2 regions of the Paenibacillus sepulcri genome follow, and region 2 is predicted to be linked to the other one. Evidence: predicted binding sites of a transcription regulator. Region 2 holds the regulator's gene; the other holds the start of a gene.
The links. Region 2 encodes NrdR, which represses ribonucleotide reductase genes. Its sites were predicted from a motif close to AACACNATATATNGTGTT; they were not measured.
Positions count from the first base shown of each region.

Region 1: the regulator NrdR is predicted to act here: its motif matches at 1,551-1,568, upstream of nrdI (class Ib ribonucleoside-diphosphate reductase assembly flavoprotein NrdI).

Region 1 covers NZ_JBHRUP010000001.1:5,681,667-5,685,079, forward strand. Annotated here, with positions in the region: gene ACFOLF_RS24890 (ABC transporter substrate-binding protein) at 1-1,252, shown strand, start outside; gene nrdI (class Ib ribonucleoside-diphosphate reductase assembly flavoprotein NrdI) at 1,650-2,009, shown strand; gene nrdE (class 1b ribonucleoside-diphosphate reductase subunit alpha) at 1,996-3,413, shown strand, end outside.
Region 2 covers NZ_JBHRUP010000001.1:6,647,086-6,650,498, forward strand. Annotated here, with positions in the region: gene ytaF (sporulation membrane protein YtaF) at 1-378, shown strand, start outside; gene coaE (dephospho-CoA kinase) at 402-998, shown strand; gene ACFOLF_RS28840 (lytic transglycosylase domain-containing protein) at 998-1,576, shown strand; gene ACFOLF_RS28845 (small, acid-soluble spore protein, alpha/beta type) at 1,645-1,863, opposite strand; gene nrdR (transcriptional regulator NrdR) at 1,972-2,442, shown strand; tRNA gene ACFOLF_RS28855 (tRNA-Ala) at 2,491-2,566, shown strand; gene ACFOLF_RS28860 (MerR family transcriptional regulator) at 3,144-3,413, opposite strand, start outside.

The DNA of each region.
Region 1 (3,413 bases), 970 kb from region 2:
CCCGCTGCCTGACCAGGTGGAGAACCGGAAGCTTGAAGACGACAAGATCAAGCGTTTCACCGAGAAATATCCGAATGTAACCGTTGAGAAAAGCGACTGGCATTACAGCACCGATGAGATCGGCATCAAAATGGCGGCCAACGAAGCGCCTACCTTCTTCAATACCTTCGCGACGGAAGCCAAATTCCTCGTCGAGCGCGGCTGGGCTGCTGATATTACGGAGCTGTGGAATAATTATGAATTCAAGGATCAAATCAATCCGATCCTGCAAAATCAATTCCTGATTGACGGCAAAGTGTACGGCGTTACTCAAAAAGGGTATGTGACCAGCACCGTTATTAACAAAAAGCTGCTGGATGACAAGGGCGTGGCCGTTCCTTCCTATGACTGGACATGGGACGATATGCTCAGCACGGCCAAGGCGGCCTCCGATACGAAGAAAGGCATCTCCGGCATCGCGCCGATGGGCAAAGGCAATGAGGCCGGCTGGAACTGGACGAATTTCCTGTTCGAGGCGGGCGGCGAGATCCAGACGATTGCAGACGGCAAAGTAACAGCGGCGTTTAACTCCGAAGCGGGCTTAAAAGCGCTGGAGTTCTATAACAAGCTCCGCTGGGAAGCCAATGCCATTCCGCAGGACTGGGCACTGGGCTGGGGCGATGCTGTAGGGGCTTTTGCACAAGGGCGCACGGCAATGGTTATTGCAGGAGCAGAAGGACCGATTGAGCAGGCCTTGAATCAAGGGAACATGAAGCAGGAGGATGTGCTCACTTATCCGATGCCGGCAGCAGAAGCGGGCGGCAAGCATTACGGGATTCTGGGCGGCGACTATCTGGTCATCAACCCGAATGCGACCAAAGATGAGCAGGAGATGGCGTTCCGTTATATTACCTTTGATTATTTCTCCGATGACTGGCTCAAATCGGTTGAAACCGACATTCAGGCGCGTAAAACAGAAGGCAAGTTCTTCATCCCGCCGCAAATGAACTATTTTGGCGCCGACTCGGACTATGGCAAGAAGGTGCAAGCAATTTTCGACAAATACGACAATGTGTACAAATATAATGAGGAGTCGAATAAATTGCTTGATGGTCTGCCGGAAGCGCAGTACAATACGCAGGAATATTACGGAACGATGACCAATGTCATTCAAGAGGTATTCTCCAAGAAGGGCACAGACTTGAAGGCGCAGCTCGATGCCGCCGCCAAGGATGCGCAGACCAAATATTTTGATAAAATCAAAGCGCAATAAACGCCATACACAGCCTCCAGATCCATTTCTCATGTGGGTTTGGAGGTTTTTAACTGGAACAGAGCTGGAAAAAGGACTCATGAATGGCAAACCGCCGACACAATTTTGAAGCTGCCGATTACGCAGGCCTGGCAGAGGCGGCAATACTCATCATGAAGAAGCTGCCCGCCATGAAATAATTTTATTTAGTAGAAGCGGAAAATCCCCCCCCAGCCCCCTGAACGTAACGGTTCAGGGGGTTTTTGTCTTATGAAAGCCTGGATGAATCCATTGAATATTACCTGGAGACTCATTGACATACACAATATATTGATATATATTCAATCTTACCAACTATATATAGATGAAGTTGCTTAAAAGAAAAATTGGAAATTCCTCAGGTCAGGAGTTGGCGCATTTGTTGATTGCTTATGATTCACGCACGGGCAATGTCGGCAGATTCATAGACAAGTTAGCGATGAGGGCGGTACGAATCGAAGGAAGCTCAGCGATACGGGAGCCGTTCGTGCTCGTAACCTATACAACAGGATTTGGTCAGGTACCGGACAGGGTACTGGAATTTTTGCAAAATAATTACAGTTATTTGAAGGGTGTTTCTGCGAGCGGCAACCGGAATTGGGGAGAAGGATTCGCCAAAAGCGCAGACCGGATCGCCCAGTTATTCGCTGTCCCGGTCATCAGCAAATTTGAGCTGTCAGGTACGTCAACGGATGTTGAATATTTTCGGAGAGCGGTGAGCATGTTTGCGGTACATTGAACTGAATAATCAATTGATGCAAAGAAATGAAGACGGCTTTTTCAAGCTGGAAAAGGATCATGAGGCCGTTGCGGAGTTTATGGAGGATGTTCACAGCAGGAGCGAGACGTTCTCCGGCACGAAGCAAAAAATCGATTATATGATCGCCAACGATTATTACGAGAATGTCTATGACCGCTACACCTTGGAAGAAATCGAGTCTGTCTATGAGACGGCGCAGCAGTACGGCTTTGAATTTCAATCCTATATGGCGGCGTCCAAATTCTATACGGATTATGCGCTCAAGACCAATGATCAATCCAAATATCTGGAGCATTACCCGGACCGGGTCAGTATTACGGCGCTCCATCTTGCGCAGGGAAATGCGGAAGTCGCCAGAATGCTCACCCGCTCCATGATGGAGCAGCGCCTTCAACCGGCTACGCCAACTTTCCTTAATGCGGGCAAAAGCCGCCGGGGCGAGCTGGTGTCCTGCTTCTTAATGGAGGTTGACGATTCTCTTAATTCGATCAACTATGGTCTTGGAACCTGCATGCAGCTGTCCAAAATCGGCGGCGGCGTTGCGGTCAACTTGTCCAAGCTTCGGGGACGCGGGGAGTCAATCAAAGGGGTTGAAGGCGCCGCCAAAGGGATTATGCCGATCCTGAAGCTGATGGAGGATGCATTCTCCTATGCGGACCAGATGGGTCAGCGCAAGGGCTCGGGAGCGGCCTATTATAATATTTTCGGCTGGGACGTGCTGGAGTTTCTGGATTGCAAGAAAATCAACGCCGATGAGAAGAACCGGATCAAGACCCTTTCCATTGGACTGATTGTACCGAACCGCTTCTACACGCTGGCTGAGCAAAACCAGCCTCTTCATGTGTTCGCTCCCCACACCGTCTATCAGGCCTATGGCCAGCATCTGGACGATATCGATCTGGATGAGATGTACGATCAGCTGCTTGCGGACGACCGTGTGAAGAAAAAAGTGGTCATGAGCGCGCGCGACATGCTTGTCAAAATTGCGACAATCCAGCTGGAATCCGGCTATCCGTATATAATGAACAAATCCAATGCCAACAAGAATCATGCGCTGAAGGATATCGGCACTGTGAAAATGTCCAACCTGTGCACGGAGATTTTTCAGCTCCAGGAGGTATCGGAGATCGGCGACTACGGCCAGCCGGATCTGATCCGCCGCGATATCTGCTGCAATCTGGCTTCCCTTAACATCGTCAATGTGATGGAGCAGAAGAAAATCAAGGAATCCGTGTATGAAGGCATGACCGCCTTGACAGCAGTCAGCGATATGTCGCGTGTACCCAATGCGCCCGGCGTTGCCAAAGCCAATAACGAGCTTCATGCCGTCGGGCTCGGAGCGATGAATCTTCACGGCTATTTGGCCAAGAACCGGATCGCTTA
Region 2 (3,413 bases):
GGTTCAGCAGCGGAAATGAATGGACTTACGCCGGCTGTGCCTGTGCTGCTGCTGGAATGGAAGCGCCTGGGGATCGTGATTCAAATTTTGCGGACGCCGCAAATTGCGGATGTGGACCGCTCCGGTATTATTTCGGCGTCAGAGGCTGTGCTGCTTGGCTTCGCCCTCTCGATCGACAGCTTCGGAGCGGGACTTGGCGCAGCCATGGTCGGCTTGTCGCCGCTGTTGACGGCATTTATCATTTCAACCACCAGCGGACTGTTCCTGCTTGCCGGGATGCGGCTGGGGTTTCGTTTTGCAGCTTGGCGGGGAATGCGCGCACTATCGGTATTACCGGGGATTATGCTGATTATGATGGGGATTTTGCGGTTGTTATAAAAGGGGCATTATGAGGTGAAGGTATGATAGTTGGATTAACAGGCGGTATCGCTTGCGGCAAAAGCACGGTATCCGCCATGCTGTCCGCACGGGGAGCGAAAATTGTCGATGCCGACCAGGTTGCCCGGGAAGTTGTGCTTCCCGGCGAGCCTGCGCTGGCGCAAATTACGGCTGTATTCGGGCAGGCCGTATTGAATGAGGATGGAACGATGAACAGGGGAGAGCTTGGGAAGATCGTCTTCGGCAATCGGGAGAAGCTGGACGAGCTTGAGGGTATTCTGCATCCGGCGATCCGGGCGACCATGTGGTCGCGAATGAATGCCTTTGAGCTGGAGAACCCAGGCGGACTGATTGTAGCGGATATTCCGCTTTTGTATGAGACGGGACAAGCTTCCCTGTACAGGGGAATCATTGTCGTATATATACCGCGCCACCTGCAGATGGAGAGGCTGATGGCACGCAACTCCATGACAGCTGAGCAAGCGGAGCAGCGCATTGGGCTGCAGATGGATATTGAAGAGAAGAGAAAGCTTGCGGATTTCGTAATAGACAATAGCGGTTCTCTTGAAAACACAGAGGCGCAAATTGAACAATTTTGGCGTGAGCAAGGACTTTCGTGATGGTGAGGAAGATATTTAAAAAACGTGTACTGCTGCTTCTGATTATTGCGGTGCTGGTACTGCTGTATCTGAAATCCGACTGGATGAACCGCTGGATGTATCCGATCCATTACCAATCCGACATTAAGATCAGTTCGGTCAATTATGGGCTGGACCCGCATCTGGTGGCTGCTATTATAAGGGTGGAGACGAATTTCAGCAATAATAAGGTATCGAAGAAAGGTGCCATCGGTATGATGCAGCTGATGCCGGAAACGGCAGACTGGATTGTGCAAAAGGGGAAATTCTCCAATGTTACCCAAGCTGCCATTGCCAGCCGCGCTGACATCAGCATTGAAATTGGATCCTGGTATCTGAACTCGCTTCTGCAGCAGTTCAAGGGCAACACGTATGCCGTTGTTGCGGCTTACAATGCGGGACCGGGGACAGTAAACCGATGGATGTCGGAGGGAACATGGGATGGCAAGCTGGAGACGGTGGACAAGCTTCCATATGGGGAAACCCGCCACTATGTACAGCGCGTCATTTATTATTATAATAAATACAAGAAGCTTTATCCTGAATTTGCGGCAAAATAATAAGGAAGCCTTGGCAGATCCGCCCCTGAGGGCGGCTGCCAAAGCTTCCATTATAAATCCTGTGAACCTTATTTAAACTGACCTGCGATGGATTGCTCGGCGATTTGTACCAGTTTACGAGTGATGTAACCCCCAAGGGAGCCAGCGTCACGCGTAGCCATGTTACCATAGTAACCGTCTTGTGGGATCGTAATACCCAGCTCTTGCGCGACTTCATATTTCATTTGGTCGAGCGCTGCATTGGCTTGTGGTACAACCAGTTGGTTGCTGCTGCGGTTTGAACTCATTGTCTTTCACCTCCTTGCGGTTGGTACAAGTATTATGTGCGATTGCACGAGTTTCATTACAGGAAACGTATGGAAATTCTTTTTCAAAGATGGGGGTCAACAAATCCGATGAAATGTCCGTATTGCGATTACGCGGGAACCAAAGTATTGGATTCCAGACCTGCGAACGACAATAAGTCGATCCGCCGCCGCCGCGAATGCGAGAAATGCACCCGAAGATTCACAACGTTCGAGATGATTGAAGAAACCCCGCTGATTGTCGTCAAAAAAGACGGCAGCCGAGAAGAGTTCAACCGCGACAAGATTTTGCGTGGTCTTATCCGGGCCTGCGAGAAGCGTCCCGTGCCGGTTGAGAAGCTTGAAGTGATTGTATCCGAGGCCGAGAAAGAGCTGCGTACAACAGCGCAGGCCGAAGTGCAAAGCCGCGAAATCGGTGAGCTGGTGATGATGCAGCTGTATCCCGTGGACGAGGTAGCTTATGTGCGTTTCGCCTCGGTATACCGGCAGTTCAAAGATATCGACATGTTCATGAAGGAGCTAAACAGTTTGCTCTCCAATGGCAGCAAGAAAAATGATTGACAGGTACAACTTTCCTGTGCTATGATCTTACTTGTCGCCATGATTCACGGGGCCTTAGCTCAGCTGGGAGAGCGCATCGCTGGCAGCGATGAGGTCAGGGGTTCGATCCCCCTAGGCTCCACCATAACTTATCATGATGAAACCCTTGCGTAGCAAGGGTTTTTTAGTTACCCATGAAATGATTCATGAATCTTTTGGTCAAGTTGAAATTGTTTTGGGGACGATAATGGGGACGGAACTAAACAAACAAAACAAAAACAACAACAAATGCAAAAAAACAAATTGCTGGACTTAACTAAGTTGTCGATATCGCCAAAAGCGTTATTGGAAAAACATAAAAATCCGTAAGTTTTTCAGTAAAAAGGTTATGACCAAAAGTACTCAGGTAAGCGTCAAACATAGCACACTTCAAGGTGATCAGGATCTGTGAGAAGATAACGGCAACGTTACGAAATTGAAGGCTACCCGTTCAGCGGGATTACCAGGAGCTTGCCTCGCAACTAGAGCCCAAGCGGCCTGCGATCTTGAACAGCCAGCGCGCTTTTTTGGTAGGATGAGCCATCTGCATCCTTGGGCAGTTCATACAGGACATGTTTGTCCGCTGGACCGAGTATCATGAAATCAGCGCCTATTTGTATTTCTCCAGCCAGTAAGCGGATTCAGTTGTTCTGCATGGACTAATGGGGAAGCTTCATTGTAGCTCAATCGGATAAGCCGGCATGCCAAGTCTTTAGCATCTCTTGAGCTTTTTGCGGATCTTCCATGAGTAGAGTCCGATACTCCAGCATCTTGTTAAGGGTATCCAGCATTTGGTCGTATTCTTCCTTCCTGCTTTCGATCTCCTTTTTCTTGCCGCGAATCCAATCTATAATCTGCAGGTTAGTGCGGGCATTGGCGTCGTGGTCCTGCAGAACTTCCTTCAGTTCAGCCAGCGAACAGCCGATGGACTGGAACTTCTTGATGAGCTTCAA